DNA from 4 places in the Pseudomonas sp. AC136 genome. Region 4 is predicted to be linked to each of the others. Evidence: predicted binding sites of a transcription regulator. Region 4 holds the regulator's gene; each other region holds the start of a gene.
What was found. Region 4 encodes FliA, which starts transcription of late flagellar genes. Its sites were predicted from a motif close to CTAAAGTTTNNNNNNNNNNNGCCGNTAA; they were not measured.
Positions count from the first base shown of each region.

Region 1: the regulator FliA is predicted to act here: its motif matches at 2,431-2,458, upstream of ACZZZU_RS21300 (flagellin).
Region 2: the regulator FliA is predicted to act here: its motif matches at 5,608-5,635, upstream of ACZZZU_RS13170 (methyl-accepting chemotaxis protein).
Region 3: the regulator FliA is predicted to act here: its motif matches at 5,031-5,058, upstream of flgM (flagellar biosynthesis anti-sigma factor FlgM).

Region 1 covers NZ_OZ409865.1:4,758,224-4,766,096, forward strand. Annotated here, with positions in the region: gene ACZZZU_RS21295 (glycosyltransferase) at 1-2,147, shown strand, start outside; gene ACZZZU_RS21300 (flagellin) at 2,550-4,010, shown strand; gene ACZZZU_RS21305 (flagellar protein FlaG) at 4,088-4,453, shown strand; gene fliD (flagellar filament capping protein FliD) at 4,533-5,981, shown strand; gene fliS (flagellar export chaperone FliS) at 6,108-6,488, shown strand; gene fliT (flagellar protein FliT) at 6,508-6,807, shown strand; gene ACZZZU_RS21325 (sigma-54-dependent transcriptional regulator) at 7,028-7,873, shown strand, end outside.
Region 2 covers NZ_OZ409865.1:2,941,188-2,949,060, reverse strand. Annotated here, with positions in the region: gene dgcA (dimethylglycine demethylation protein DgcA) at 1-1,281, shown strand, start outside; gene dgcB (dimethylglycine demethylation protein DgcB) at 1,434-3,368, shown strand; gene etfA (electron transfer flavoprotein subunit alpha) at 3,525-4,748, shown strand; gene etfB (electron transfer flavoprotein subunit beta) at 4,738-5,517, shown strand; gene ACZZZU_RS13170 (methyl-accepting chemotaxis protein) at 5,696-7,321, shown strand; gene gbcA (glycine-betaine demethylase subunit GbcA) at 7,642-7,873, opposite strand, start outside.
Region 3 covers NZ_OZ409865.1:4,725,100-4,732,972, forward strand. Annotated here, with positions in the region: gene ACZZZU_RS21135 (indolepyruvate ferredoxin oxidoreductase family protein) at 1-159, shown strand, start outside; tRNA gene ACZZZU_RS21140 (tRNA-Arg) at 288-362, shown strand; gene ACZZZU_RS21145 (glutamine synthetase family protein) at 614-1,855, shown strand; gene ACZZZU_RS21150 (MFS transporter) at 1,916-3,223, shown strand; gene ACZZZU_RS21155 (flagellar brake protein) at 3,282-4,025, opposite strand; gene ACZZZU_RS21160 (flagellar protein FlgN) at 4,127-4,597, opposite strand; gene flgM (flagellar biosynthesis anti-sigma factor FlgM) at 4,654-4,992, opposite strand; gene flgA (flagellar basal body P-ring formation chaperone FlgA) at 5,142-5,900, opposite strand; gene ACZZZU_RS21175 (chemotaxis protein CheV) at 5,982-6,908, shown strand; gene cheR (protein-glutamate O-methyltransferase CheR) at 6,964-7,791, shown strand.
Region 4 covers NZ_OZ409865.1:5,041,778-5,049,650, reverse strand. Annotated here, with positions in the region: gene motD (flagellar motor protein MotD) at 1-511, opposite strand, end outside; gene ACZZZU_RS22640 (flagellar motor protein) at 526-1,266, opposite strand; gene ACZZZU_RS22635 (protein-glutamate methylesterase/protein-glutamine glutaminase) at 1,266-2,411, opposite strand; gene ACZZZU_RS22630 (chemotaxis protein CheA) at 2,544-4,799, opposite strand; gene ACZZZU_RS22625 (protein phosphatase CheZ) at 4,811-5,599, opposite strand; gene ACZZZU_RS22620 (chemotaxis response regulator CheY) at 5,619-5,993, opposite strand; gene fliA (RNA polymerase sigma factor FliA) at 6,078-6,824, opposite strand; gene fleN (flagellar synthesis regulator FleN) at 6,821-7,651, opposite strand; gene flhF (flagellar biosynthesis protein FlhF) at 7,766-7,873, opposite strand, start outside.

The DNA of each region.
Region 1 (7,873 bases), 280 kb from region 4:
CACTGGAGCAATTGGGCGGGCTGCGGTTCCAGTTCGACGGCCTGGCCTTGCAGGACTTTCAGCTGCGTTGCGCCGAGTCTTTCGGCTTGGACAGCGTCGGCCATATCGCTGAGGTGCTGTGCCACAGCGCGGTGCCGTTCGCGCGCTGGCTGGCCAGCGACGAGGTGCGCCTGCATTCGGCAGCGGTGGTCAGCGAACACCTCGACCGTCTCGGCGTGCCGCACACGATGCAAGAAGGCGTATTGCCGGGCTTCAACCGCATTCGCTACGACTACCCGGAGCAGCCGCTGGTTTCCATTTTGGTGCCCACCAAAGACCAGTTGGCGTTGCTGCAACGCTGCGTCGAAACCTTGTTGGAGAAAACCGCTTACTCGAATTACGAGCTGCTGATTATCGACAACGCCAGCGAAACCGAAGAAGCCAAAGCCTGGCTGGCCGGCATCGAGCAGTTGAACAGCGAGCAGATTCGGGTGGTGCGTTATCCAGGGCCGTTCAACTTCTCGGCTATTAATAACGCGGCCGCCGCTGTCGCGCGCGGCGAGTATCTGGTGCTGCTGAACAACGACACGGCGATTCTGCGTGAAGACTGGCTGGACGAATTGCTCAACCACGCGCGGCGCCCGGAAGTGGGCATCGTCGGCGCCAAGCTGTTGTTCCCCAGCGGCCATATTCAGCACGCCGGTGTGGTGCTGGGGCTTAGCGGGCCGGCGGACCATCCGTTCCTTGGCGACGCCGGCGACAGCGCCGGTTACATGCAGCGCCTGTTGGTGGCGCAGAACTATTCGGCGGTAACGGCCGCTTGCCTGATCATCCGCAAAGAGGTGTACGACGCGGTTGGCGGGCTGGATGAGGTGGTGTTCAAGGTTTCCTACAACGACGTCGACCTGTGCCTGAAGGTGCGCGAAGCCGGCTACCTGAGCGTGTGGACGCCTTACTCGGTGCTGTTGCACGAGGGCAGCGTCAGCCAGAAGTCGGGCGTTGAAACCCTGGCGCAGGAACAAAAGCTCAAGCGCTTCCGCAGCGAACAGGCGGCGATGTACCAGAAGTGGCTGCCGCTGCTGGCTCGCGACCCGGCCTACAACCCGAACCTGACCCTGGCCAATAAAGGCTTCGAGCTGGATCCGATTCGTGGCGCCACCTGGCAACCCTTTGTGCGGGCGCCGCTGCCGCGCATTTTGGTGCACCCGGCCGATCGTGGCGGTTGCGGGCATTACCGGGTGCGTCAGCCGTTCACCGCCATGCAGCGCGAGGGCGTGGCGGACGGGGTCATCAGCGAAACCCTGCTGCATCCGGTGGAGTTGGAGCGGTTCCAGAGCGATGTGATCATCTTCCAGCGCCAGGTCACCGATGCGCAGCTGGAGTCGATGGCCGAGATCAAGCAGCTGTCTAACGCCTTCCGTGTGTACGAGCTGGACGACTACCTGCCCAACCTGCCGCTGAAAAGCGTGCACCGCGCCGACATGCCCAAAGACGTACTGCGCTCGTTGCGCAAGGCGCTGACGCTGGTCGACCGCTTCGTGGTGTCGACCCAACCGCTGGCGGAAGCACTTACCGGCATGCATGACGATATTCGCGTGGTGCTGAACCGGCTGCCGACCAACTGGTGGAACGGTTTGAACAGCGAGCGCCGCGTTGGGCGCAAGCCGCGAGTCGGCTGGGCCGGCGGCGTAGGGCACACGGGCGATCTGGAACTGATTGCCGATGTGGTGCGGGATCTGGCGGATGAAGTGGAATGGGTGTTCTTTGGCCTGTGCCCGGACAAGTTGCGGCCCTACGTGACCGAGTACTACCCAGGCGTGACCATCGACAAGTACCCGACGATTCTTGCCTCGTTGAACCTTGACCTGGCGCTGGCGCCGTTGGAGCAGAACCAGTTCAACGACTGCAAGAGTAATCTGCGACTCCTTGAGTACGGCTTCCTCGGTTTCCCGGTGATCTGCACGGATGCCGTGTGCTATCGCGGCGACTTGCCCGTGACGCGGGTGAAAAACCGCTACAAAGACTGGATGGACGCCATTCGCATGCACCTGGCTGACCTGGATGCAACGGCGAAAATGGGCGATGACTTGCAGACCATTATTCGTCGCGACTGGATGCTCGAAGGCGAGAATGTGCGCAATTGGGCGAAAGCCTGGATGCCCGACTAGACTCATCGCGGTACTTGGAAGGGGCTTCACAGCGGTGATAGCCCCTTTTTTATTCGCGTCAGAAAACAGTAAGCCCGATCGCCAGGATGGCTAAGTGCCGGTTTTGTTTGAAAATTGGCGTCACTTAAACGGCTGGGTGGGTAAGCGAGGCGCTGGAGATGGCTTGGCCACGTGCAAAAATTTTCATCGAGCCCTTTAGTTCTGCGGCCTGTGCCGATACAGAAAGTGTGGAAGCGGTTTGCACCGGTTCAGCAAGCAGCCAGCAAAATTTTTGAAAATTTTGCTAAAGCTCCAAGAACTAGCGCCGATAAACACTTCGAATGCGAATTCTAGGGGCGCCTGAGCTGCAGGCCCTGAACGTCGCAAGCTCAGGCAAATACTAGGTACTCGGGAGACGCCCAAATGGCACTTACAGTTAACACGAACATTGCATCGCTCAACACTCAGCGCAACTTGAACGCTTCGTCCAACTCGCTGAATACCTCGCTGCAACGTCTGTCCACCGGTAACCGCATCAACAGCGCCAAAGACGACGCTGCCGGTCTGCAGATCTCTAACCGTCTGACCAACCAGATCAGCGGCCTGAACGTAGCGACCCGTAACGCCAACGATGGTATCTCTCTGTCGCAAACCGCTGAAGGCGCGCTGCAACAGTCGACCAACATTCTGCAGCGTATCCGCGACCTGTCCATCCAGGCAGCCAACGGCTCGAACAGCGACACCGACCGTGCCGCTCTGCAAAAAGAAGTATCGGCCCAACAAGCTGAATTGAGCCGTATTGCTGACACCACCACGTTCGGTGGTCGCAAACTGCTCGACGGTTCGTTCGGTACCACTAGCTTCCAAGTGGGTTCCAACGCTTACGAAACCATCGACGTTTCGCTGAAAAATGCTTCTGCTACCTCGCTGGGTTCGTACCAGATCGGTGGCGGCGCAAGCACTGACAGCGCCGGCGCTTCGGCTGCTGGTGGCACTGTGTCTGCAAGCATCGCAGCAAGCGGCGCTGGCTTCTCGGCTAACACCATCACCGTTGTTGGTGGCGGTCAAACCAAAGACGTAGCCGTAACCTCCGGCGACAGCGCTAAATCGATTGCTGGCAAGTTCGACGGCGCCATCTCGGGCCTCAGCGCTTCGGCTCGTAACGTTGTACAGGCTGACGTGAACATCACTTCCGGCGCTGCCAGCTTCTCGCTGAGCGTGGGTAGCCAATCGGTTGCCATCGTAGGTGTGACTGACTCCAAAGGTCTGGCTGATCAGATCAACTCGAACGCCGGTAAGCTGAACGTAACTGCGAACTACGATTCGAAAACTGACAAAGTGACCATTACTTCGGCCACTGGTGAAAACATTGTCTTCGGTGCTGACTCTGCTTCGTCGACCGGTACCATCAACCTGGCTGCACAAGGTTCTGACGGTACTTTCAGCGCCGAAACCGATGTGCGTGCCGCTGGCGGTAAAGCGATCGGGTACGTCGAGTTGAACTCGCCGAACTCCTACGCCCTCACCGGTACTTCGACTGAAGTGTTTGGCGACCAGGCTGCCGACCTGAACACCGTTTCGGATGTGGATATCTCCACCGCTGACGGCGCTCAACGTGCAATCGCTGTAATCGACAACGCACTGCAAAACATCGATGCTCAGCGTGCGGACCTCGGTGCTGTACAGAACCGCTTCGACAACACCATCAGCAACCTGCAGAACATCTCTGAGAACGCTGACGCTGCTCGTAGCCGGATCAAAGACACCGACTTCGCTGCTGAAACTGCAAAGCTGTCGAAAAACCAAGTACTGCAACAAGCTGGTACCGCGATTCTGGCTCAAGCTAACCAACTGCCACAGTCGGTTCTCAGTCTGCTGCAATAACGCAGAAAGAGACGCCAAAATCGGTGGGAGGAAGGGGATGACCCTTCCTCCCATTTGGCCATTGTGAGGTGTCTAAAATGGATGTTTCCAATATCACGTCGGTTGCCGCTCTGCCCAGACAAGCTCGTGACGGGCAAGTGCCGGTAGGGTCTGCTCAGCAGGCTGCAAAACAGACGGCGTCCGCTGCAAGTGCGGATACAAGCTCCGACGCTCAGGCCGACAGTGGAAGTATTGATGCAGCAGTTGCTGACATTCAGTCCTTCGTGCAAACGGTTAAGCGTGGTTTGAATTTCAATGTCGATGACTCAAGCGGCGAAGTTGTTGTCAAAGTTATCGATACGGACTCAGGCAAGTTGGTGCGGCAGATTCCTTCCGAGGAATTGCTCAAGCTGGCTGAACGCCTAGAGGACATTCGCAGCCTCATGTTCGAGGCTAAAGCGTGAGTTGGTACGGTTCTTGAGTACAACTCGCCATACCCGTTCCCATAGGGAATTCGGGACGTTTTTTTGACGGAGGTGCGAGATGGCTGGTGTAACTGGCATTGGTTCGGGCGTAAATATTGACGATATCGTGAAGGCGTCTGTGGCGGCGGAGAAAGCGCCCAAGCAGAATCAGATCGATAAGCTCGAATCCAAAACAACGACCAAGTTGACCTCGCTCGGTTCGTTGAAGAGCGCAGTGAGCGAGTTCCAAACCGCCCTGTCGCTGCTCAACAGCCCGACCAGCTTCCTGTCCAAATCGGCGACTTCCACGAACACCACCGCGCTTAGCGCCACTGGCAGCGCCAGTGCCATCGCGGGTAGCTATAAAATCGAAGTGTCGAAACTGGCCAGCAGCAGCAAAATTGCTTCTGCGGCGATCAGTGGCGGCAGCACTGCCAAATTCAACACCGGTTCGCTGGAAATCAAAGTCGGCAGCAACACAGCGCTGACCGTCAATGTCGACAGCACCAACAACACCCTTGCCGGTGTGCGTGACGCCATCAATGCCCAAGGCAAAACCGCCGGGGTGAGCGCCACCATCGTCACCGACAGCCAGGGTTCGCGCCTGGTTCTGAGCAGCACCAAGATGGGTGATGGCAACGACATCACCATGACCGGCACCAGCACCGGTACAGGTAATGCCTCGCTCGAAGACCTGACCTTCCCCGGCGCTACGCTGGATCCTACGACGTTCGCCACGCCCGCCGAGTACGACGCCGCCGTAGCCAAGGGCGGTAAAACCCTGGCCGCTGCGTCGAGCGCCAAGCTGACGATCGACGGGCTGGAAGTGGTGAGCGATTCGAACACCGTCGACAAAGCCATCGATGGCGTGACCATCAAGCTGACCGGCGTTACCAAAGCCGACGAGCCACTGACGCTCAACGTCGCCGATAACACGTCGGCGGTGAAAGCCAACGTGCAGAACTTCGTCACCGCGTACAACAAAATGATGAGCACCGTGAATTCGCTGACTAAAGTGACCACGGTTGCTAACAGCAACCCGGTTGTAGCCGGGCTGGCTGGCGACTCCACGGCGCGCTCGCTGGTCAGTTCGATCCGCAGTGAGTTGGTATCGAACCAGGATAACGGCGGCGCCATTTCGGCCTTGGCTAATCTGGGTATCACCACCAAGACGGACGGTACGCTGGAGGTCAACAGCGCCAAGCTCGATACCGCGATCAGCGAAAACTACGAAGGCGTCGCCGCTTATTTCACCGGCGACGACGGGCTAGCGAGCCGGCTTACGTCTAAGCTCAAACCGTACACCGATGGTGGCGGAATTCTGCAGCAGCGCACCGAGCAACTTTCCAATACCATCACCAGTCTCGATAAGCAGCAGGAAGACTTGGATCTGCGCATGACCGCGTTGCAGACGCGTTTGTACAAACAGTACAACGCCATGGACGCCCTGGTTTCGCAGCTCACCAACACCAGCACCGGCCTCATGTCGCAGCTGGACAACCTGCCTGGCCTGGTCAAGAAGAATTAAGTCCCGCTAATTCTCGCCCGGCCGATAGCTTTTTTTGATGAAGAAAAAGTACGGACGGGCTTAAAGCTCCCACGAAACCCGCCGATAGCTTGAATATCGAAACAACGGTTCACGAGGGTTTGCAAAATGAGAGCGATGGCGGCGATGAATCAGTACAAGCAAGTGAGCGTGTCGTCTCAAGTGTTTGAAGCAACTCCCCATCGTTTGATCCAGATGTTGATGGAGGGCGGTCTTGAGCGTCTGGCTCAAGCCCAAGGCGCCATGGCGCGCGGCCAGGCCTCGATGAAAGGCGAGCTGATCAGCAAAGCCATCGGTATCGTGGGCGGCCTGCGTGAAGGTCTGGACATGGGCAAGGGCGGCGAGGTCGCACAAAACCTCGACCGCGTTTACGAATACATGATCACCCGCATGCTGGAAGCGAACAAAAGCAACGACCCAGCGCCACTGGTTGAAGTGTCGGGTTTGCTGCGTGAAGTGAAGTCCGGCTGGGATGCAATTGCACCGTAAGGTGGGTGAGGACGACGAAATGGCGAATTCCATGCTGCAACAAATCGAAAGTACCCGCCTGGCCCTGATCGACGCCTTTCAACAGGAAGATTGGGAACGTATCGGCGCGCTGGACACCTCGTGCCGCGAGCAGGTGAGTGCCGCAATGGCCGACAGCACCGGTATCGAAGAAGCCCTGCGTGAGCAGATGGAAGCGTTGGTCGAGGTGTATCGCCACCTGACGGCAGCCTGTGTACGCAAGCGTGAAGCGGTTGGCGAAGAGCTGACTGTGCTGGTCAAATCCAATCAAAGCGCCAAAATCTATCAGATGTTTGGCTAGTCAAAATTTTGTAGCTAACCTTTCGTTCAGAGGAGTTAGCTACAAACCTCTGCGTTAATTCTCAAGACAATGTGCTACCTGGTTGAACTGGGTAGAAAAAAACACGTCATAAAATTGACTGCGTACAAAAAATTGACTCTACTAGTGGCCAATTGCTGGCGTCATTTTATCGTGGTTGCGATGGACGCTTTCTTCACACCCCGGATCAGAACCAGACACTATGTGGCGTGAAACCAAAATTTTACTGGTCGATGACAACAGCGAACGCCGCCGCGATTTGGCGGTAATTCTAAATTTCCTCGGGGAAGAACATCTGGCTTGCACAAGCCAGAACTGGCGGGAGACGGTCGACAAGCTCGACAGCCCGCGCGACGTGCTGAGCGTGCTGCTCGGCGAAGTCACCAGCAAAGGTGGCTCCCTCGAATTACTCAAACAACTTGCTGCCTGGGATGAGCAACTGCCCATCTTGCTGGTGGGCGATGCCGCGCCAGCAGATTGGCCCGAAGACGTGCGCCGTCGTGTGTTGAGCACGTTGGAAATGCCGCCCAGCTACAACAAATTGCTCGACTCCCTGCACCGTGCCCAGGTTTACCGCGAAATGTACGACCAGGCGCGCGGCGCCCGGGCCCGCGAGCCGAACCTGTTCCGCAGCCTGGTCGGCACCAGCCGCGCCATTCAGCAAGTACGGCAGATGATGTCGCAAGTGGCCGACACCGAAGCCAGCGTGTTGATTCTTGGCGAATCCGGCACCGGCAAAGAAGTGGTCGCGCGCAACCTGCATTACCACTCCAAGCGCCGCGACGCGCCGTTCGTTCCCGTTAACTGCGGCGCCATTCCGGCTGAGCTGTTGGAAAGTGAACTGTTCGGCCATGAGAAGGGCGCGTTTACCGGCGCCATCACCAGCCGGGCAGGGCGTTTCGAACTGGCCAACGGCGGCACGCTGTTCCTCGATGAAATCGGCGACATGCCGCTGCCGATGCAGGTCAAGCTGTTGCGCGTGCTGCAAGAACGTACCTTCGAGCGCGTGGGCAGCAACAAAACCCAGAGCGCCGACGTGCGCATCATC
Region 2 (7,873 bases), 2.1 Mb from region 4:
GGCTGCGACACCCACAACACCCTGGCCAACGTGATCCCCAACATGAGCTACCCGCCGGAGCCATTCCTGCACCTGGCGGCGGGCATCAAAGAAGTGGTCAAGGTGCCGGTGCTGCACGCGCAGAACATCAAAGACCCTAACCAGGCCACGCGCATTCTCGATGGCGGTTACGTCGACATGGTCGGCATGACTCGCGCGCACATCGCCGACCCGCACTTCATCGCCAAAATCAAAATGGGCCAGGTCGACCAGATCAAACAGTGCGTGGGTGCCAACTACTGCATCGACCGCCAATACCAAGGCCTCGATGTGCTGTGCATCCAGAACGCCGCCACGTCCCGCGAATACATGGGCGTGCCGCACATCATCGAAAAAACCACCGGCGTGAAACGCAAAGTGGTGGTGGTCGGTGGTGGCCCAGCCGGTATGGAAGCGGCTCGCGTGGCGGCTGAACGTGGCCACGACGTGACCCTGTTCGAGAAGAAAGACGCATTGGGCGGGCAGATCACCACCGCCTCGAAAGCACCGCAGCGCGACCAGATTGCCGGCATCACCCGCTGGTATCAGCTGGAACTGGCGCGCCTGAAAATCGACCTGCGCCTGGGCACCGGCGCCGACGTGGCGACCATTCAAGACCTGCGCCCGGACGTGATCGTGCTCGCCAACGGCGGCCATCCGTACCTGGAACAGAACGAACATTGGGGCTCGGCCGAAGGCCTGGTGGTCAGCAGCTGGGACGTGCTCGACGGCAAAGTGGCGCCGGCCAAAAACGTGCTGGTGTACGACACCATTTGCGAATTCACCGGCATGTCGGTGGCCGACTTTATGGCCGACAAAGGCTCGCAGGTTGAGATCGTTACCGACGACACCAAACCCGGTGTGGCCATGGGCGGCACCTCGTTCCCCACCTACTACCGCAGCATGTACCCCAAAGACGTGGTCATGACCGGCGACATGATGCTGGAAAAGGTCTACCGCGAAGGCGACAAGTTGGTGGCCGTGCTGGAGAACGAATACACCGGCGCCAAGGAAGAGCGCGTGGTCGATCAGGTGGTGGTGGAAAACGGCGTACGGCCGGACGAAACCTTGTACTACGCCCTGAAAGAAGGCTCGCGCAACAAAGGCCAGATCGACGTCGAAGCGCTGTTCGCCATCAAGCCGCAACCGTGCCTGGGCGAGGCGGGCGAGGGCTACTTGCTGTTCCGCATCGGCGACTGCGTAGCCCAACGCAACACCCACGCGGCGATTTATGACGCGTTGCGGTTGTGTAAGGACTTCTGATGTTTGTCTCCCCTCTCCCTCTGGGAGAGGGGCGGGGGTGAGGGGCTGTTGGGCGAGAAATCAATGTCGCCTGCAACCCTCACCCTAGCCCTCTCCCAGAGGGAGAGGGGATTGAATCGCACTGTTTCCCGGTCCCGCGAAGGAGACCAATGATGTTAAACACCCTTCTGCCCATCCTCCTGTTCGCAGCCCTGCTATTGGCGGTGATCGGCGCGGCCAAGCGCTTTTTCATGTGGCGCCGTGGCCGTGCGGCCGAGGTCGATTGGCTTGGCGGTTTGCTGGCCATGCCCAAGCGCTACATGGTCGATTTGCACCACGTGGTGGCCCGCGACAAATACATCGCCAACACCCACGTTGCCACGGCGGGCGGTTTTATTTTGGCCGCCGTGCTGGCAGTGCTGGTGCATGGCTTTGGCCTGCATAACCGCATCCTCGGTTTCGCCTTGCTCGGCGCCTGCGTGCTGATGTTTGTCGGCGCGCTGTTCGTGGCCAAGCGTCGGCTGAACCCGCCTTCGCGCCTGTCGAAAGGCCCGTGGATGCGCCTGCCGAAAAGTCTGCTGATGTTTGCTGCCAGCTTTTTTATCGCCACCTTGCCAGTGGCCGGCATTCTGCCTGCGGCCTTTGGCGGCTGGGTGCTTGCGCTGGTGCTGGCGATTGGCGTGGCGTGGGGTGTGAGCGAGCTGTTCTTCGGCATGACCTGGGGCGGGCCGATGAAGCACGCCTTCGCCGGTGCCCTGCACCTGGCCTGGCACCGCCGCGCCGAGCGTTTTGGTGGTGGCCGTTCCACTGGGCTGAAAGCCCTCGACCTGTCCAATCCAAACGCTCCTTTGGGCGTGGAAAAACCCACCGACTTCACCTGGAACCAACTCCTCGGTTTCGACGCCTGCGTGCAGTGCGGTAAATGCGAAGCGGCGTGCCCGGCCTTTGCGGCGGGGCAACCGCTGAATCCGAAAAAACTCATTCAAGACATGGTCGTCGGCCTGGCCGGCGGCACCGATGCCAAGTTTGCGGGCAGCCCCTACCCGGGCAAACCAGTGGGCGAACATGCAGGCGGCCCCCATCAACCCATCGTCAACGGCCTGGTCGATGCCGAAACGCTGTGGTCGTGCACCACCTGCCGCGCCTGCGTGGAGGAGTGCCCGATGATGATCGAGCACGTCGATGCCATCGTCGACATGCGCCGCCACCTCACCTTGGAAAAAGGCGCCACGCCGAACAAGGGCGCCGAAGTGCTCGACAACCTGATCGCCACCGACAACCCCGGCGGCTTCAACCCCGGCGGCCGGCTGAACTGGGCGGCGGATTTGAACCTCAACCTGCTCAGCGAAAAACACACCACCGACGTGCTGTTCTGGGTCGGCGACGGCGCCTTCGACATGCGCAACCAACGCACCCTGCGCGCGTTCGTGAAAGTGCTGAAAGCCGCCAATGTCGACTTCGCCGTGCTCGGCCTGGAAGAACGCGACAGCGGTGACGTGGCCCGGCGTCTGGGTGATGAAGCGACCTTCCAGAGCCTAGCCAAACGCAACATTGCCACGCTGGAAAAGTACAGCTTCAAACGCATCGTCAGCTGCGACCCGCACAGCTTCCACGTGTTGAAAAACGAATACGGCGCTCTGGGCGGTCACTACCAAGTGCTGCACCACAGCACGTTTATCGCCGAGCTGATCGCCGCGAAAAAACTCAACCTTGGCCAGCACAAAGGCGGTTCGGTGACCTATCACGACCCGTGCTACCTCGGCCGCTACAACGGCGAATATGAAGCGCCGCGCGACGTGCTGCGCGCCCTCGGTATTGAAGTGAAAGAAATGCAACGCTCGGGTTTTCGCTCACGCTGTTGTGGCGGCGGTGGCGGCGCGCCGATCACCGACATTCCGGGCAAGCAGCGAATTCCGGACATGCGCATGGTCGACATCAAAGAAACCGGCGCCGAGTTGGTAGCCGTGGGTTGCCCGCAATGCACCGCGATGCTGGAAGGCGTGGTCGAGCCTCGGCCGCAGATCAAAGACATCGCCGAGCTGGTGGCAGAGGTGCTGCTGGAGGCGCCGGTGGTGGCGGTTAAGCGCGTGGCGGAGGGAGTGGAATGATGGACCTTCGTTTGCTGTCACCCCCTCTCCCTAACCCTCTCCCGCAAGCGGGCGAGGGGACGAATCGCGCGCGAATTAACTCCCCTCGCCCGCTTGCGGGAGAGGGGCTGGGGGTGAGGGGCCTTAGGCTCTTTCCCGCCCGCCGGAGAACCGTCCATGTCTGACCTCATCCGCCGCAACCCCCACGCCGAGCGCATCGCGCGCAACCGCCTGCACCCGTTGCACGCCACCTTGCAGCGCAGCGAAACCAGTTGGATGGGCCCCAACGGCGTCATCCGCAAGAACCCGCATGCGGTCGGCTTTATCGGCCCCAACGGTATCAAGCGCATCGACCGCAGCGGCGTGCAGCAGGGCGGCACCACCAAGCGCTCCAGCCAGAGCGCCGTGGTGCAACTGCCGTTGCACACGGTGCCGGCGCCGAGCTTTTACATCGTCGTGGTGCCCGACATGGTCGGCGGCCGCCTGACCGCCCACGACCGCGACCTTCTAGGCCTGGCCCACAAGCTCGCCGGCAGCGCAGGCGCCGTGTTGGCCGTGGTATTTGGCGAGCACAAAGAAAACAGTTTCGACACCGCTGGCGTCGATCGCCTGCTGCACCTCGACGGCGCGCTTTACAGCGGCTACGCGCCCGAGCAACAGGTGCAAGCCTTGACCGCCATTGAACGGCAATTCCAGCCGCGCCATTGGCTGCTGCCCGACAGCCGTACCGGCGGCGGCGAGCTGGGGCGTCGCTTGGCGGCGCAGCTGGGCGAACGTCCGGCTACGCGCGTGTGGCAAGTAACTGACGCGCAGTGCATCGGCCGCGCCGGTGCCGGCCAGCAAGACCTGCAACGTCCGCTCGCCCGGCTGATTCTGGCCGCCAGCGAATGCGCCGAGCCGGTCAGCGAAACCCGTCACGAAGCGCAGGTCATTACGCTTGAGCACGACGTCGCCCGTTGCCTGCCGCGTATCGAAGACCTCGGCGCCGTGGCAGTGGACCCCGCGGCAACGCCGATGGCCGAGGCGGAATTTATTTTGTCTGGCGGCAACGGCGTTAAAGACTGGGACCTGTTCCACCGCACCGCCGTCGCCCTCGGCGCCACCGAAGGCGCCTCGCGCGTGGCGGTCGACGACGGCCATATGGCGCGTAACCGCCAGGTCGGCGCGACCGGCACCTGGGTGACGGCGCGGGTGTACCTGGCCGTCGGTATTTCCGGCGCCATCCAACACCTGCAAGGCATCGGCGCCTGCGACAAAGTGGTGGCGGTCAACCTGGACGCCGGCTGCGACATGATCAAACGCGCCGACCTGTCCGTCATCGGCGACTCGGCGGCCATTCTTGCCGCCCTAATCGAACGCATGGCCGCGCACCGCGCCGGAGGCAATCGCGATGCAGCCTAAGCCACTCTCAGTGTTGTGCCTGGTGTCCATCGGCGCCCACCCCACCTCCGGCCGCGCCCGCCGCGCCGAGCAGGATTCCCGTGCCGTCGAGCTTGGCTTGCGCCTGGCCGGCGAGCAGCTGCGTGTGCTGCACGCCGGCGACGCCCAGCAGGAAGCCTTGCGCGCCTACTTGGGCATGGGCCTGAACGAACTCAGCGTGCTGCAACAGCCGGACGGCGCCGACGCGCTGCCCGTGCTGCTCGACTTCCTTAAAGACAGCGAGGCGCAACTGGTACTCACCGGCAGCCAGGCCGAAACCGGCGAAGGTTCGGGCATGTTGCCGTACCTGCTGGCCGAGCAATTGGGCTGGCCACTGGTGGTCGGCCTGGCCGAAGTGGAGAAGGTTGAAAACGGTGTAGCGCAGGTGCTGCAAGCGCTGCCTCGCGGTCAACGCCGGCGCCTGCAAGTGCGCCTGCCGTTTCTTGCCAGCGTCGACAACGCCGCCCCGGTCGCCCGGCAAAGCGCCTTCGGCCCAGCCCGTCGCGGCACCTTGAGCGCCGATGAGGTTGAAGTGCTCGATGATGACTTGCTCGCCAGCGCCACCTTTCAACCGGCACGGCCGCGGCCCAAACGGCTGAAAGTGATCAAAGCCAAAACCGGCGCCGAGCGTATGAAAGCGGCCACGGCCAAGGCCGCAGGCGGGAGCGGCCAGGTCATCAAGGATGTCAGTCCAGAGGAAGGCGCCGAAGCCATATTCAAGCTGCTGCTGGAGGAAGGCGTTATCCGCTGAGTTCGATTTTTACAAATGGTTACGGTTGGCAGGATCAGAAAAAGCCCAAGTTCTTCAATGACTTGGGCTTTTTTTTTTGGGCCGCTCCGCTTAAGGCTATTAGATGCGCTGCCGATACTCGGCTAGTTGGTAAACAGGGCTTATCGCTTTTGTTTCTGGTACCTGAAGGATGCTTTTTATGACGCTTCGCTCGATGAACATAACCCCCCGCGCTTCACTCTCCTTTGGCCTCATCGCTCTGGTGATGTTCTTTCTTGGCGGCTTTGCCTTGCTGCAAATGAGCAGCATGCGTGAGCAGTCTGCGGAAGTGGACCAGTCCTGGCTGCCGAGCGTGCTGGCGCTGAACACCATGAGCGAAAGCGCCTTGCGCTTGCGAACCCTGACCTTGCGGATGCTGCTGGTGCGCGATCCTCAGGCAATCAAAGACAACGAAGCCCGTGCCGAGCAGATGAAAACCGACATGCTCGCCGCGCAGGCGCGCTATGAAGCCTTGCTCGATGGCGGCGATGAGCAGGGTTTGTATGAAACGTTCAGAACGGCGCAGAGCGGTTATTTGCGTGAGCAAGGCCGGGTGGTGGAATTGTCGCGGCAGAACAATATTGACGACGCGGTGCGCATCGTCAGCGGCGAAATGAGCGTGCAAGGCGACGCCATGGCCAAAGCCCTGCGCGCCCTTGGCGAATACAACACCCAAGGCGCCAACAAAGCCGCGGACGAAGCCAGCGCCACATTTTCCAGCGCACGCACGTGGGTCATTATCACCCTGGTCTTTGCCGCTCTGGCCACCGTCGTGCTGGCGATGCTTCTGACGCGCAGCATCGTTCAGCCGTTGACCCGCGCCTTGGGTGTGGCGGAAACCGTGGCGGGTGGCGACCTCACCGAGCGCATCGAGGTGGAAGGTTCGGACGAACCCGCCCGCCTGCTCGGCGCCTTGCGCACCATGCAGCAAAACCTGCGCAACACCATTCAGGGCATCGCCGACTCATCCAGCCAGCTGGCTTCTGCTTCCGAAGAACTGAGCGCTGTGACTGAGAATTCCACGCGCGGCCTGCATCAGCAAAACGACGAAATTGAACAAGCCGCCACTGCCGTCAACGAGATGACCACGGCCGTGGAAGAAGTCGCGCGCAACGCCGTTATTACCTCCGAAGCCTCGCGCGAATCCGACCGCACCACCCAGCGTGGTCGCGAGCAGGTGCTGGAAACGGTGAACTCGATTTCCAGCCTGGCCGACGATGTCACCACCTCCGCCGACCAGGTACTGCAATTGGCAGGCAAGGTGCGCGACATCAGCCAGGTGCTCGACGTGATCCGCTCTATTGCCGAGCAGACCAACCTGCTGGCCCTGAACGCCGCCATTGAAGCCGCGCGCGCCGGTGAAGCCGGGCGTGGCTTTGCCGTGGTGGCCGATGAAGTGCGCGCCTTGGCGCACCGCACGCAACAGTCCACCCAGGAAATCGAACAAATGGTTGGCGGCATTCGCAACGGCGCCGATCAGGCCGTTAATGCCATGCAGAACAGCAACCAGCGCGCGCGCAGCACGCTCGATGTAGCGCGCGGAGCCGGTAGCGCGTTGGACGAAATCGCCGTGGCCATTTCGGCCATCAACGAACGCAACCTGGTAATCGCCAGCGCCTCGGAAGAACAAGCGCAGGTGGCGCGGGAAGTTGACCGCAACCTGACCAACATTCGCGATTTGTCGTTGCAGTCCTCAGCGGGGGCGAATCAAACGGCGGCGGCCAGTCATGAGCTGTCGCGGTTGGCGGTGGGGTTGAATGGGATGGTGGCGAAGTTCAGGGTGTGAATCGGCGTTAAGGCGACAAGCATCGCGGCTAAAGCCGCTCCCACAGAAATTGCAAAACCTGTGGGAGCGGCTTTAGCCGCGATTTTTTTGAGCCGTACCGCAGGGACCTTGTAGGAGCGAGCTTGCTCGCGAAGCTGTTGATCGTTTGCGCACTTCGGTTGGAGATCGCTTTGCGAGCAAGCTCGCTCCTGCAGACGCAAAAACTGCGCGGGAATGACGGTGGTATTTGTCGAGACGTCCGTCATCCCCGCGTAGGCGGGGATCCAGAGTTTACCGGTAACACGCTATTTCGAACCCGAGAGATACCGTCGCCAGGGGTATTACTGGGTCTTGATCCCATACAAATACGGCGCCGGCGCAGCCCCCAAATTGCTCAGCAACCGCTCGCTATACCAGTCGATAAAATTCACCACGCCAAATTCATACGTCTTCGAATACGGCCCCGGCTGATAAGCGGTGGAGTTGATGCCGCGCTGGTTTTCTTCGGCCAGGCGACGGTCCTGGTCGTTGGTGGCGTCCCACACTTGGCGCATGCGCACCGGGTCGTAGTCC
Region 3 (7,873 bases), 320 kb from region 4:
AGCGCCTTGGCGCTGGCGCGGGTGCCGGAACGTATCCGTGGTTATGGTCACGTGAAGGATCAAGCGCTGCTGGCTGTGGCGCGGCAGGCTGAAGAGCTACGCCGATCACTGCGCGACGAGAGCAGCGAGTCGTCGCCGCTTTACGTGGCAGCGGCCTGATAGGCCTTCGCGCCGCTGCGTGTAAGACGTCACGCAGCGGCGCTTTTGCGCCCGGCAAATACATGACAAAACCCCTGCCCGCCGTTAACATGCCGGCCGGTCGGCTACTCTGCCGGCTGGCTCGGTTTGTCTCCTTAGTTCAATGGATAGAATAAGCCCCTCCTAAGGGCTAGATGCTGGTTCGACTCCAGCAGGGGACACCATCTCTGCTTTCTGTTTTCCCTTCTGTTCGTTCTCGCCGGCCACTGCGGCGGTTTATCTGTGCTCGCTGCTTGAAATCCTGAACAGCCGATGCGTATTTTGTACGCGCCCGCGCTCCCATGCGTGATGGCTCTAATAAGGACAAGACGTTATGAGTACTGATGGCCCCAGTTCACTGGCCGCGCACTTGGCCGGCATCGACGAAATTGAATGCGTAACCCCTGACCTCAACGGCGTGCCGCGCGGAAAAGTGATGACCGCCGCTGGCTTCCTGGAGGGGCGCCGGCTGCAACTGGCGCGAGGGGTGTTGCTGCAATGCATCATGGGCGGCTATCCGCCCGCGCCGTTTTACGGTGGCGACGACGGCGACCTGGCGCTAAACGCCGACCCTACGCAAATTCACCGTCTGCCCTGGAGCGACGTGCCCCGCGCGCTGGCCATTTGTGACGCTGATGAACTGGACGGCAGCAGCTCCGGCCTTTCCACGCGCGGGCTGCTCAAGCGGGTGCTGCGCAATTACGCCGCGCGCGGTCTCTCGCCGGTGGTCGCCACCGAACTGGAGTTTTTCGTATTCGCGGCCAATGCCGATCCGCAGCAACCGTTCCAGCCGCCGCTTGGGCTGGATGGTCGTCGTGAAGATGGCTGCTCAGCCTTTGGCGTGTCGTCGAACAACGGCTTGCGGCCGTTTTTCAACGAGGTGTATCGCTGCATGGCGGCCCTGGGTTTGCCGCGCGACACCTTTATGCACGAGATGGGCGTCAGCCAATTCGAGATCAATCTGCTGCACGGCGATCCGCTGCTGCTGGCCGACCAAACCTTCCTGTTCAAACATCTGCTGAAGGAAGTGGGGCTTAAGCACGGCGTGATCGTGGTGTGCATGGCCAAGCCGCTGGCCCATACGCCGGGCAGTTCGATGCATATCCATCAGAGCGTGGTAGAGCAGGGCAGTGGGCAGAATATTTTCAGCGACGAACATGGCGAAGCGACGCCGGCGTTCTTGCACTTCATCGCAGGCCAACAAGCGGCCATGGCCGATTTCACCTTGCTGTTTGCGCCGAACGTGAATTCCTACCAGCGCCTTTTCCATCCCTACGCATCGCCGAACAACGCCTGCTGGTCGCACGACAACCGCGCTGCCGGCTTGCGTATTCCGGCCAGTTCGCCGGTGGCACGTCGGGTCGAAAACCGTCTGCCGGGCGCCGATGCCAATCCGTATCTGGCGCTGGCGGCAAGCTTGGCGGCGGGCTTATATGGCATGGAGCGGGAGCTGCAACCGAGCGAGGCTATTCAAGGCGAGTTTGAGGTGCCCGATGCCTTGCGGCTGCCGTCTACGATGCACGCTGCGATAGACCGTCTGCAACGCAGCACGCTGGCGCGCGAGCTATTCGGCAATGAGTTCATTGACGGCTACATTGCTACCAAGACGTTGGAACTCTCGAGCTTCTACGACGAAATCACCCCGTGGGAACGCCGCGTGTTGGCAGCCCAAGCGTAAGTGTCACCGTGCCGGACCGCTGGGGTCCGGCCTCTATTCAAGGAGCCGTTCGGAAAGCCGATGCGTCGAATCTGGAAGTCTTTTCGAGCGCTTTACTTCGCCAGCCTGCTGATGCTGATCGGCTCGGGTTTGTTAAGCACTTATTTGGGCCTGCGCCTGGCGGCCGACAAAGTCGATTCGCTGTGGGTCGGCGCCTTGATGGCGGCGTACTACTTTGGCCTGGTGCTTGGCGGCAAAATCGGCCATCGCCTGATCGCACGCGTGGGGCATATTCGCGCGTATGTGTCGTGTGCCGGCATCGTCACCGCTGCGGTGTTGGGCCATGGTCTGCTCGATTGGCTGCCGGCCTGGACGGTACTGCGGGCCATCGTCGGCGTTGGCATGATGTGTCAGTACATGGTCATCGAAAGCTGGCTCAACGAGCAGGCCGAAGCCAGTCAGCGCGGGTTGGTGTTTTCGGGCTACATGATTGCGTCGTACCTGGGGTTGGTGCTCGGCCAGTTGGTGCTGATTGTTCACCCGGCGCTGGGGCTTGAGCTGTTGATTCTGGTGGCGCTGTGTTTCTCGCTGTGCCTGGTGCCGGTGGCTATCACACGGAAAATTCACCCTGCGCCAATGCGCCCGGCACCGCTGGAGCCGCGCTTTTTTATCGAGCGCGTGCCGCAATCGTTGCAGACCACGTTGGTGTCGGGGCTGATCATCGGCTCGTTTTACGGCTTGGCGCCGTTGTATGCCGCGCGGCAAGGCCTGAGCAACGAGCAGGTCGGTTTGTTCATGGGTTGCTGTGTGTTCGCCGCGCTGGTGGTGCAGTGGCCGTTGGGGTGGTTGTCTGATCGCCACAACCGCGCGGTGCTGATTCGCGGCTGCGCCTTGCTGCTGGTACTGGCGGCGTTGCCGTTGGCGGTAATGCCCAGTGTCTCACTGGACGTGTTGCTGCCGATTGGCTTCGCCTTGAGCGTGTTGCAGTTCAGCCTGTATCCACTGGCGGTGGCGTTTTCCAACGACCACGTCGAGGCGGAACGGCGGGTGTCGCTGACGGCGATCTTGTTGGTGACCTTTGGCATTGGCGCTTGCGTTGGGCCGTTGGTGGCGGGCGGGCTGATGCGTCAGTTCGGGCCGAACATGCTGTTCGCCTTCGTGTGCTTTTGTGCTGCTGTGCTGGTGCTGCGCATTCGTCCGGATGCCGTTACCAACCTGCATCAAGTAGACGATGCGCCGCTGCATCACATGTCCATGCCGGACAACATGACCAGCTCGCCCCTGGTCGCGGCCCTGGACCCGCGCGTTGACGAACACATCGTTCAGGACCAGATGCAAACGCAAACCCCGGCAGACATCGACGACCCTGCGGACACCAAGTCGACCTGACATTCGCCCGCCAACAAAAACGCCACCTCATCGGGTGGCGTTTTTGCTTGTGCGGGTATCAGTCGTCGATGTCGTCGCGACGGGCTTCGCGTTGCAGTTGGTACACGAAGCGGTCAATTTGACGTTGCTCCAGCCCGTTCATGCGGTGGAAGCGCATGCCGGCGAAGGTCATGTCGAGCTTTTCGTCGTACACCAGATGGCGCAGCTCCACCGCCGTGGTCATCGCGCCGAAGGGCAGCTGCGCAACCAGGCGTTCGTACACCTGGCCAGACTGCAGGCCTTTGCTGGCGTCGCCGGAAAAGCGCAGCTTGCAGCCGGTGGCAGAGATGTCGAGCAGATGACCTTTGATGGGGCTTTTCAGGCGGTCGCCGCTCAGTTCGATCTTCACCGCTTGAGCTTGCTTGAGCGGGGCGCGGTAGGCGTTGCGACGTTGGTGATAGAGCACTTCGGTCGGCATCGGGCACCAATAGCAGTTGGAGCCTTCGAGCTGCCCGACTTGAATCTGTTGGGTGTATTCCCAAGCGATGCGCACGCCGTCGTGGAAACCTTCGATGCGAAAGCTTTCTCCGGCTTTCAGAAAACGTTCGCCATCGTTGGGCACCATTTCATCCAGCGCCACCACGCCGCGCTCGCGGTTGATTTGAATGATGAACGTCTGGAAACGCTGCGAGCGCTCGTGAAAGGTGATGATCAGCGGGTCGCGGTGTTCTTCCAATGGGCGCAGTGCCGCGAAAACTTCCAGCGGAGCTTTCAGGACTTTCGGTGGTTGCGGGCCATCACCCGCGGCGAAGGGGTTGGACACGGTCCAGAATTCTCCGAGCAAAATACGGTGGCACGACCCAGGTTGGGTTCTAGCATACTGGCATTCTGCCGGTACGTCCCTTGCCCCTTGTTATTAGTTCGTCAGGCCTGACTGAGCGGGCGCTGCTGGCCGATTCTAGCGGCACCACCGCGACTGTCATAGAGCCCTGGCGTGTCGGCGTTACCGCGCAGAATGCCGAGCATGCCGCCGACCGAGGCCTGGTTCACGCGAATCAAGCGGCCGTTGCGCGTGTTGGCGGCCTGGCAGCGTTCCAGCAGCGCACTGAGCTCGGCCCCACGTGCCAGCAATTCGGCGCCCACAGGCGACTGTTCGGCCACGGCGTTAAGGCCGCTTTGGTCGGCTTGGAGTGAGAGGGAGGTGAGGAGCTTGTTGCGTTCGGCGCCGTGTTGGCCGAGCACCGCGAGCAGGGGTTGCTTGTCGGCCAGAATGCTTTCCAGACGAGGCAGGTCGCGGTCGGTGAGGGCTTGGAATTCGGCGTCGATCAGTTCAAGTAACTGCGAGGCGGTGCCGATGTCTTCGTTGAACAGGTGCAGCAGGGTCGTATCGTGCATGGCGAACTCTCGGAGTTAGGCGTCCAACAACACCCCCAGAGTCGCCCGCTGACGGGTTAACGCTGGGATTCGAAATCGAGCAGTTTACTGGCTACGCGTTTGCTGTCGACTTGGTAGCTGCCGTCGGCCACAGCCTGTTTCAGGCGAGCCACACGTTCTTTGTCGACAATCGGTTGATCACTAAGTTTGTCGGTAACTTTTTGCAGCTGCTGAGCTTGTTGGCTGAGCTGAACCGACTCACCGGTTTTAGCGGTGCTTTGTTCGGCAGCGTTAGCTGGCGCGACGGGTTGCGTGGCGCTCGCGGTATCAGTGCTCCGGCCAGTTTGGGACGCGTTGGTACGCCCAGTGCTGGTGGACGCGGCGGCATTATTTAGCCGGTTGATATCGATAACCATGATGCAAAACCTCTACGGTGTTTGGACGCTTGCCTAGCTTGTCGGCGCTGGTTGAAGAAACTTTAGGATTTTTTTTCACCGACTTTTGGCTGCGTCCAGCTGGGCGCCAGTGTATGAAAACGGACAGCAAATTGCCCGGAAAAATCCAGCTACATGCCAACTTCCACTTGGCCTGGCCCCACCACTCGCGCTTTCACCACCCGTTTGGAACTGAGGTTACGCACACGAATTTGCTCGCCCAGCACGCCGTCCGATAGCGCTTCACCTTGCATGCGCACATTGATGCCGCCCTTTTTCGCGCTGATCACTACTTGGTCGCTTTTGCTCACTGCCTTGGCTTGCTCGATGGTCACCGGCGCCAGCACTTGATCGGTCATCACCCCGCGCGTCAGGGTGGTGCCCAGCACCTGGCCCATATCGGTCATGTAACCCTGCGTCAGCAGGCCCACATCCCGCTCCACCAGCGCCACATCTGCCTCGCTGAGTTGCACGCCGCGCTTTAATGGCCGAATCGCGATGACCACCTTGCGGTACAGCTTGACCTGGGCGGGCACGAAAACTGTCCAAGGCGTGGAGCCCTCGCAGCGGATCCGCACCGTCACCCGACCAACGGGCTGCGCCGGGCTTTCGAGTGACGCGCTCAAATCTTGGTCGCATAGAGGCAGCTGCAACCGCGGGTCGAGTCGATTAATTTGAATCTCTTGCCGCGCCTGGATTTCGCTACGCTCTAAATAGTCCTGAACCGTGACCTCAAGAAAGCCTTGGCTTGCGCCGATAAGTTGTTCAGGTAATGTCAGGTCAGCGGCTGCACTGTTAATGTGGCCAAGCGCCAGCAAAGCCAGCCATGATCCGGCTGCCCGCAGTGGCCGGAAAGAGAAGCGTCGAGAAAGTGGCGTTTTCAGTTTCATGCTCAGGTACAAAGCAAAGCCCGTGCCGGCTGCTAGGCTAAGCGGGGGCACGGTGGTCAACATATTAATGAGGGGCAGGGTATGGCCGGAGTGATGGACTCGGTTAACCAGCGTACGCAGTTGGTGGGGCAAAACCGACTGGAGCTGTTGTTATTCCGCCTGGACAGCAAACAGTTGTATGGCATCAACGTGTTCAAGGTGAAAGAGGTGCTGCAGTGCCCCAAGCTCACCATCATGCCCAAATCCAGCCCGGTGGTTCGCGGGGTGGCCAACATTCGCGGCGGCACCATTCCGATTCTTGACTTGTCCATGGCCACCGGCCGTGCGGGCCTGGCGGATCTGGACAGCAGCTTCGTGATCATCACCGAATACAACACCAAGGTTCAGGGCTTTCTGGTGCGCTCGGTTGAACGCATCGTCAACATGAACTGGGAAGAAATCCATCCGCCACCCAAGGGCACCGGGCGCGATCACTACCTCACGGCAGTGACCCACCTGGACCAGCAACTGGTGGAAATCATCGACGTGGAGAAAATCCTCGCCGAGGTGGCGCCTATTTCCGAAGCCATCACCGCTGGGGTGATCGACGTCGAGACGCAAGGCAAGGCGGTGACCAAACACGTACTGATCGTTGACGACTCGTCAGTGGCACGAAAGCAGGTCACCCGTTGTCTGCAGTCTGTGGGCGTTGAAGTGACAGCGCTTAACGATGGCCGTCAGGCCCTGGAGTTTCTGCGCAAGTTGGCAGACGAGGGCAAGCGTCCGGAAGACGAATTCATCATGCTGATTTCCGATATCGAAATGCCGGAAATGGATGGCTACACGCTGACCGCGGAGATTCGTGCGGACTCGCGCATGCAGAAGCTGCACATCCTCCTGCATACTTCCCTGTCGGGCGTATTCAACCAAGCTATGGTGAAGAAGGTGGGGGCCGACGATTTCCTCGCCAAATTCCGGCCAGACGATTTGGCCAACCGCGTGATTGAGCGCATTAACGTTTCAGATTGAAGCTGAGGGCCGCACGGCCCTTTAGCAAACCTACAGGTATGGTGAGGCAGCGCTAGTGTCTTCAGGTAACGTGGATTTTGAGCAGTTCCGGATCTTCCTGGAAAAGGCCTGTGGCATCGTGTTGGGGGCCAACAAGCAATACCTGGTCTCCAGCCGGCTCAACAAGCTGATGGAACAGAACAGCATCAAATCCCTCGGTGAACTGGTGCAACGCATGCAAAGCACGCCGCGCGGCGGGTTGCGCGAGCAGGTGGTTGATGCCATGACCACTAACGAAACCCTGTGGTTTCGTGACACCTATCCCTTCGAAGTATTAAAGAATCGCGTCTATCCCGAGTTGCTCAAAGCCAACCCCAGCGCGCGCTTGCGCATCTGGTCGGCGGCGTCTTCCTCGGGGCAGGAGCCGTATTCGTTGTCGATGGCCACCGACGAGTTCGAGCGCAGCAACCTGGGCCAGCTCAAAGGCGGCGTGCAGATTGTCGCCACCGATCTATCCAGCGCCATGCTGCAAGCCTGTAAATCGGGCGAGTACGACAGCCTGGCGATTGGTCGGGGTTTGTCTCAAGAACGTTTGCAGCGCTACTTCGACCCCAAAGGCAACGGCCGCTTTGCGATCAAGCCTGCCATTCGTACCCGTGTCGAATTCCGCGCGCTGAACCTGCTCGACAGCTACGCCAGCCTCGGCAAGTTCGACATCGTGTTCTGCCGCAACGTGTTGATCTACTTCTCCGCCGAAGTGAAGAAAGACATCCTGCTGCGCATCCACGCCACCTTGAAGCCGGGCGGCTATTTGTTCCTCGGCGCATCCGAAGCGCTTAACGGCCTGCCGGATCACTATCAGATGGTGCAGTGCAGTCCCGGCATCATCTACAAGGTTAAATAACGTCGTAGCGATGCCGAAACGGGGAGGCCACGTGCCTCCTTTTTTATTGCCGCGCGTTTGCCCCCAAGCGGCAAATTTCCAT
Region 4 (7,873 bases):
CTGTGAACCCTTCCACATGAATCGGATTCTCGTAAGGCGCCAGAATTTTGGCAACTTTTTCAATGATGGTGAAGGCGGTGTCGTTGGGTATCGCGTCGCCGCTGGGAAACAGCAGGCTTGAGTTCAGCTCGATTTCAATCCACAACTCGTTGCCACGCACCTTCAATTCATCGCTTTTGATCAGGTCGCCAAATGCCGTTTTTACCGCGTCGCTGATTTCTTGCAGGGCCTTGCTCGGGTCTTCGCCGTGGGCTTCGTCTTGGTCCTGCATCTTTTCCGGCTCGGTGGTCAGCGGCCGCTCTTCGCCGACCGGAATCGGTTTGACGGCGCGGTCCGGCTGATTGAAGACGCCCACCAGCGTGTCGGAAAGAATTTTGTACTTGCCTTCGTTGATCGACGAAATCGAATACATCACCACAAAAAAGGCGAACAGCAGCGTAATGAAGTCGGCGTAGGACACCAGCCAACGTTCATGATTTTCGTGTTCTTCCTGATGCCGCCGACGCGCCATAGTGAGCCCGACCTTTAGTCCATGAAGCCTTGCAGCTTGAGCTCGATGGAGCGCGGATTCTCACCCTCGGCAATCGAGAGAATGCCTTCCAGGAGCATTTCCCGGTAACGCGACTGACGTAAGGCGATGGCTTTGAGCTTGTTGCCCACGGGTAGAAAAAACAGGTTGGCCAACGCCACGCCGTAGATGGTGGCGACAAACGCCACGGCGATGCCGCTGCCCAGCATGCTCGGGTCGGCCAGGTTGCCCATCACATGAATCAGGCCCATGACCGCGCCGATGATGCCGATGGTGGGCGAGTAGCCGCCCATGCTGTCGAACACCTTGGCGGCTTGAATATCGCGGCCTTCCTGGGTGTAGAGATCGACTTCGAGAATGCTGCGAATGGCTTCGGGCTCGGCGCCGTCCACCAGCAATTGCAAACCTTTGCGGGCGTAAGGGTCAGCCTCGACGTCAGCGACCGCTTCCAGACCGAGCAGGCCTTCCTTTCGCGCCGTCATGCTCCAACCCACCACGCGGCTGATGCCGCCAGCCAGGTCGATGCGCGGCGGGAAGAAAATCCAGCGCACCACGGCCAGCGAACGCTTGAACACCGACATCGGCGTTTGCAGAAACGCCGCGCCCAAGGTGCCGCCCACCACAATCAGAAAAGCCGGGCCATTGACCAGTGCGCCGACGTGGCCGCCTTCCAGGTAGTTGCCCCCCAGAATGGCAACGAACGCCAAAATCACCCCGATAAGGCTAAGTACATCCATCAGACACAGGCCTCCACCAGGTGTCGACCGATGTCATCAAGGCTGTAAACCGCGTCTGCGAGGTTGGCTTTCACGATGGCCATGGGCATGCCGTAAATCACGCAACTGGCTTCGTCTTGTGCCCACACCTGGCTTCCGCCCTGCTTGAGCAGGCGCGCGCCTTCGCGACCGTCGGCGCCCATGCCGGTGAGCACCACGGCGAGCACTTTGTCGCCATAGGCTTTAGAGGCGGAGCCGAAGGTGATGTCTACGCAGGGGCGATAGTTAAGGCGCTCGTCGCCCGGCAGGATTTTCACCGTGCCACGGCCGTCGACCATCATCTGTTTGCCGCCGGGTGCCAGCAAGGCCAGGCCGGGGCGCAATTGATCGCCGTCTTCCGCTTCTTTCACGCTGATTTTGCACAGTTTGTCCAAGCGCTCGGCAAACGCCTTGGTGAAGGCGGCCGGCATGTGCTGAATAAGCACGATGGGCGCGGGAAAGTTGGCCGGCAGCTGGGTCAGTACCCGTTGCAGCGCAACCGGGCCGCCGGTCGAGGTGCCGATGGCCAACAGCTTGTAAGCCTTGCGCTTGGGCGCTGCGCTAGAGCTGGCAGCAGGCGCTGCAGCAGCCGGCCGTGGCGCAACTGGCGCGGGGCGCGCAGGCGTGCTGCTGGTGGCGGTGCTGGTGGCGGTGCTGGAAGAGCTGGCGGCAGGCGCATGACTGGGCGCAGGTGCCGGCGCGGCAGCAGGCATACCGCTGTAGCGGCGGTTGCTGCGGGCGATGGTATGCACCTTCTCGCACAGCAGTTGTTTGACTTTCTCGGGATTGCGCGAGATGTCTTCGAAGTTCTTCGGCAGGAAATCAACCGCACCGGCATCCAGCGCATCGAGCGTGACACGCGCGCCTTCGTGGGTGAGCGAGGAGAACATCAGTACCGGAGTGGGACAGCGCTGCATGATGTGACGCACGGCCGTAATGCCATCCATCATCGGCATTTCGTAGTCCATGGTGATCACGTCAGGCTTGAGGGCCAGGGCCTGATCGATCGCTTCGCGACCATTGGTGGCAGTGCCAACGACCTGGATATTCGAGTCGGCGGAGAGAATCTCCGAGACACGCCGGCGGAAAAAGCCGGAATCGTCCACCACCAGAACCTTAACTGCCATAACCGCTCCTTTGAACCCGCCCGAGGCCCGGTTGGGCCGTCGCGCTTGGTGCTGCGCAAGCAGGCGGAGCGCTTATTTACGTCCCGTAAATGCCACGCTCCATGCCTTATCTACGCTGAGTGACACACCGCATCAGATGCGGCGTGCGTAACGCTTGAGCATGCTCGGCACATCCAGAATCAGGGCAATGCGCCCATCACCTGTAATGGTGGCCCCGGACATTCCCGGAGTGCCTTGGAGCATCTTGCCCAGCGGCTTGATCACGACTTCTTCCTGGCCCACCAACTGATCGACGACAAAGCCGATACGCTGCGTGCCCACCGACAGAATCACTACATGGCCTTCATGCTGCTCTTCGTGCTGGGCGCTGCTGATGAGCCAGCGCTTGAGGTAGAACAGCGGCAAAGCTTTGTCCCGCACAATCACCACTTCCTGACCGTCGACCACGTTGGTGCGCGACAGGTCGAGGTGGAAGATTTCGTTGACGTTAACCAGCGGGAACGCAAACGCCTGGTTGCCGAGCATGACCATCAAGGTCGGCATGATCGCCAAGGTCAGCGGCACCTTGATGACGATTTTGGTGCCTTGGCCTTTGGCCGAGTAAATGTTGATGATGCCGTTGAGCTGGGAAATCTTGGTTTTCACCACGTCCATGCCCACGCCACGGCCCGACACGTCGGAAATCTCGGTTTTGGTCGAGAAGCCCGGCGCGAAAATCAGGTTGTAGCATTCGGCTTCGCTGAGGCGGTCGGCGGCGTCTTTATCGAGCACGCCCTTCTCCACCGCTTTGGCGCGCAAGACGTCGGGGTCCATGCCGTTGCCGTCGTCCGAAATCGACAGCAGGATGTGGTCGCCCTCTTGCTGCGCCGACAGCACGATTTTGCCGCCACGGCTTTTGCCGGCGGCTTCGCGTTTTTCCGGCGACTCGATGCCGTGGTCGACCGAGTTGCGCACCAAGTGAACCAACGGGTCGGCCAGTGCCTCAACCAGGTTTTTGTCGAGGTCGGTTTCTTCACCGACCAGCTCCAGGTTGATTTCTTTCTTAAGGCTACGGGCCAGATCGCGAACCAGACGTGGGAAGCGCCCGAACACTTTCTTGATGGGCTGCATGCGGGTTTTCATCACCGCGGTTTGCAGATCCGCCGTGACCACGTCGAGGTTGGATACGGCCTTGGACATGTTCTCGTCGCCGCTGTTAAGCCCCAGGCGCACCAGACGGTTACGCACCAGCACCAACTCGCCGACCATGTTCATGATTTCGTCCAACCGCGCGGTGTCGACGCGCACGGTGGTTTCCGCTTCGGCAGCTGGGCCGGCTTTATCAGCGGCAGCAGCAGCGGGCGCAGGGGCCGGCGCAGCGGCAGGTTTAGCCGGGGCGGCAGGTTTGGCCGGCTCGGCTTTCGCGGCAGGCTTGGGCGCAGGTGCAGCGGCTTTCGCCGGCGCGGCGGCGGCCGGCACTGGCGCCTGGGCAGCGGGTTCTACGAATTTGCCTTGGCCGTGCAGTTGATCCAGCAAGGCTTCGAATTCGTCGTCGGTAATGTTGTCGCCAGCGCCACTCGCCGCCGGCGTTGCCGCTGCTACTGGCGCGGCGGGTGCTTGCGGTTCAGCGACGGGCTCAACAAATTTGCCTTTGCCATGCAACTGGTCCAGCAGCGCTTCAAATTCGTCGTCGGTAATTTCATCGCCACCACCGGCAGCAGCCGGGGCTGCACTGGCAGGCGGTGCGCTAACCGGCGCAGCGGGCGCGGCCGGGGCAACAGCGAACTGGCCCTTGCCGTGCAACTGGTCGAGCAGCGATTCGAATTCGTCGTCGGTAATTTCATCACCGCTGGCAGCTGCCACGGGCGCTTTGGGCTCGTCGTGCAGGGCATCGAGCAACTGCTCGAATTCGCTGTCGGTGATATCGCCAGAGGCCTCTGCCGCAACGGGCGCCTCGGCAACGTCGGGTTCGGGTTCAGCCTCTGGTTCGGCAGTCGCACCGGCCAATTCTGCGGCGCTCTGCGGCTCGGCCAAACGCGCCAGCGCCGCCAACAGCTCTGGCGTAGCCGGTGTCGGCGTGGTGCGTTCGCGCACTTCAGAAAACATGCCGTTGACGGCATCAAGAGCTTCGAGAACGACGTCCATCAATTCCGAGTCAACGCGCCGCTCACCCTTGCGCAGGATGTCGAACACGTTTTCGGCAATGTGGCAGCACTCCACCAGCTCATTGAGCTGGAGGAAGCCGGCGCCACCTTTGACGGTGTGGAATCCGCGGAAAATCGCATTGAGCAGATTGGAATCATCCGGGCGGCTTTCCAGCTCGACCAATTGTTCCGATAACTGCTCAAGAATTTCGCCGGCCTCTACCAGGAAGTCCTGGAGGATTTCTTCATCGGCGCCGAAGCTCATCTGTGTGCTCCCTAGAATCCCAAGCTTGATAGCAGATCGTCCACGTCGTCCTGATTGGAAGCGACGTCTTCACGCTTATCGGCATGAATCTGCGGACCTTCACCATGAGAAGGCTCTTTTTGTTGTTCTTGCTCGGCGCGCAGCACGGCATGGTCGTGCTCGATACCTGCGAAACGGTCCACTTGGCTGGCCATAAGCACCAGTTTCAGCAGGTTGCTTTCCACTTCGGTAACCAGTTGCGTAACGCGCTTGATCACCTGACCGGTGAGGTCCTGGTAATCCTGGGCGAGCAAAATGTCGTTGAGGTGCCCCGACAATTTGCTGCTGTCACGTTCGCTTCGGGCGAGAAACAGTTCGATGCGTTTGGCCAATTCGCGGAACGCTTCGGCACCCAACTCGCGGCGCATAAAGCGACCCCAGTCGGCGCCCAGCGCAGTGGCTTCATCGTTGAGATCGTTAACCAGCGGCGCACTCTGCTCCACCAGATCCATGGTGCGATTGGCCGCTTTCTCGGTCATCGTCACGACATAGTTCAGGCGTTCGGTGGCATCGGTGATTTGCGACACTTCCTTGGCATGTGGAACGCGTGGGTCAAGTTGGAAGTTGACGATGGCGTTGTGCAGCTCACGCGTCAGTTTTCCCACTTCGTGGTAAAGACCACGATCACGCACTTTGTTGAGCTCATGAATGAGCTGCACCGCTTCGCCAAAATTACCTTTTTCAAGGCTATCAACGAGCTCGCGGGCATTGGATTTTAGGGACGACTCAAGGTCGCCCATGGGTAGATCGTCGTGCGCCATATTGCCCCCACGGCCGGGATCAGCCGTTAACACGCTCGAAGATTTTTTCGATCTTCTCTTTCAGCACTTGAGCTGTGAACGGCTTCACTACGTAGCCATTCACCCCGGCCTGCGCCGCTTCGATAATCTGATCGCGCTTGGCCTCGGCGGTCACCATCAGCACCGGCAGGTGCTTGAGACGGTCATCGGCGCGAACCGCACGCAACAGGTCGATACCGGTCATACCCGGCATGTTCCAGTCAGTGACGAGAAAGTCGAAGCTGCCGCTTTGCAGCATGGGTAAAGCGGTGGTTCCGTCATCAGCCTCAGCGGTGTTGGTGAATCCCAAGTCACGCAAGAGGTTCTTGATGATCCGTCGCATCGTTGAGAAGTCGTCAACGATGAGGATTTTCATGTTTTTGTCCAAGTCGACCTCCGTACAGTCCTAAACGCACCCAGCACCTGGATGCGCGTTGAATCGAGAAACTGGCAGTGCCGCTCAGCTAGCGCGCCACTCGCTCAAGCGTGCACGCAAACGAGCGGCACACTGGCTATGCAACTGGCTGACCCGCGATTCGCTGACCCCCAGCACTTCGCCAATTTCCTTGAGATTCAGTTCTTCGTCGTAATACAGCGACAACACCAACTGTTCACGTTCAGGCAGTCCAGAGATGGCCGCCGCCAATGCCGATTGGAAGCGTTCATCTTCCAGATCGCGCGAAGGCTCGAAGTGGGTAATGCCAGCGTCTTCACGCAGACCTGTGTGCTCGCCGTCCTGAAGAAGGTCGTCGAAACTGAACAAGCGGCTGCCCAAAGTGTCGCCAAGAATGCCGTAGTAATCCTCGAGACTCAATTGGAGTTCGGCCGCAACTTCTTGATCTTTAGCGTCTCTACCCGTTCGGGCTTCAATTTTTCGGATTGCGTCACTGACCATGCGACTGTTGCGGTGCACCGAACGCGGTGCCCAATCGCCCTTGCGTACCTCATCCAGCATAGATCCACGTATGCGAATGCCGGCGAAAGTTTCAAAACTGGCGCCTTTGCTGGAGTCGTATTTCTTTGACGCTTCAAGCAGACCGATCATGCCGGCCTGGATCAGATCTTCCACCTGCACGCTTGCCGGCAAACGTGCCAGCAAGTGGTAGGCGATGCGTTTGACCAGAGGCGCGTAACGCTCGATCAACTGGTGCTGGGAGTCCTGCGCCTGTGCCTTGCTATACATACGGAGCCCATTGCCTGATGTCATACGGCCGTATCAGCAAGCGGTTGCTGGACCAGACGCTCCACGAAGAACTCCAAGTGCCCACGCGGATTGGCTGGTAACGGCCAGGTGTCGACCTTCTGCGCGATGGCCTTGAATGCCAGCGCGCACTTGGAGCGAGGGAAGGCCTCATAAACTGCGCGTTGCTTCTGTACCGCCTTGCGTACCGACTCGTCGTAAGGCACAGCGCCGACGTATTGCAAGGCGACGTCGAGGAAACGATCAGTCACTTTGGTCAGCTTAGCAAAGAGGTTGCGACCTTCCTGTGGGCTGTGCGCCATATTGGCGAGTACGCGGAAACGGCTCATGCCGTGGTCGCGGTTCAGCAGTTTGATCAGGGCGTAGGCGTCGGTGATGGAAGTGGGCTCATCGCACACCACCACAATCACTTCCTGGGCCGCGCGCACAAAGCTCACCACCGCATCGCCGATACCGGCGGCGGTGTCGATCACCAATACGTCGAGGTTGTCACTGATGTCGCTGAACGCCTGAATCAGGCCAGCGTGTTGCATGGGCGTGAGCTGCACCATGCTTTGCGTGCCAGAGGCTGCCGGCACGATGCGGATGCCGCCCGGCCCTTGCAGCAGCACGTCGCGCAGTTCGCATTCGCCACTGATGACGTCGGCCAGGGTGCGCTTGGCCGACAGGCCCAACAGCACGTCGACGTTAGCCAGGCCCAGGTCGGCGTCCATCAGCATCACACGCCGACCGAGGTCAGCCAGGGCCAGGGAAAGATTGACCGATACATTGGTCTTGCCGACGCCACCCTTGCCGCCAGTCACCGCGATCACCTGTACGGGATGCATACCCATGTTATCTACACACCTTGTCTAGCTCGACTGAGGCCACTTGGCTGATTACGTTCAGGCCCGGCACCGGGCCCACCTGAACGACTAAATTTCGTTACTGCCTTGCTCTACAGCGAATCAGCCTGCGCGACGCGCCGGGTTCTGGTACAGCCCGGCGAACATGTCGGCCATGGCGTCTTCGCTGGGCTCCTGAGGCGCCTGCAAACTCACGGCGCGGCTCACCAA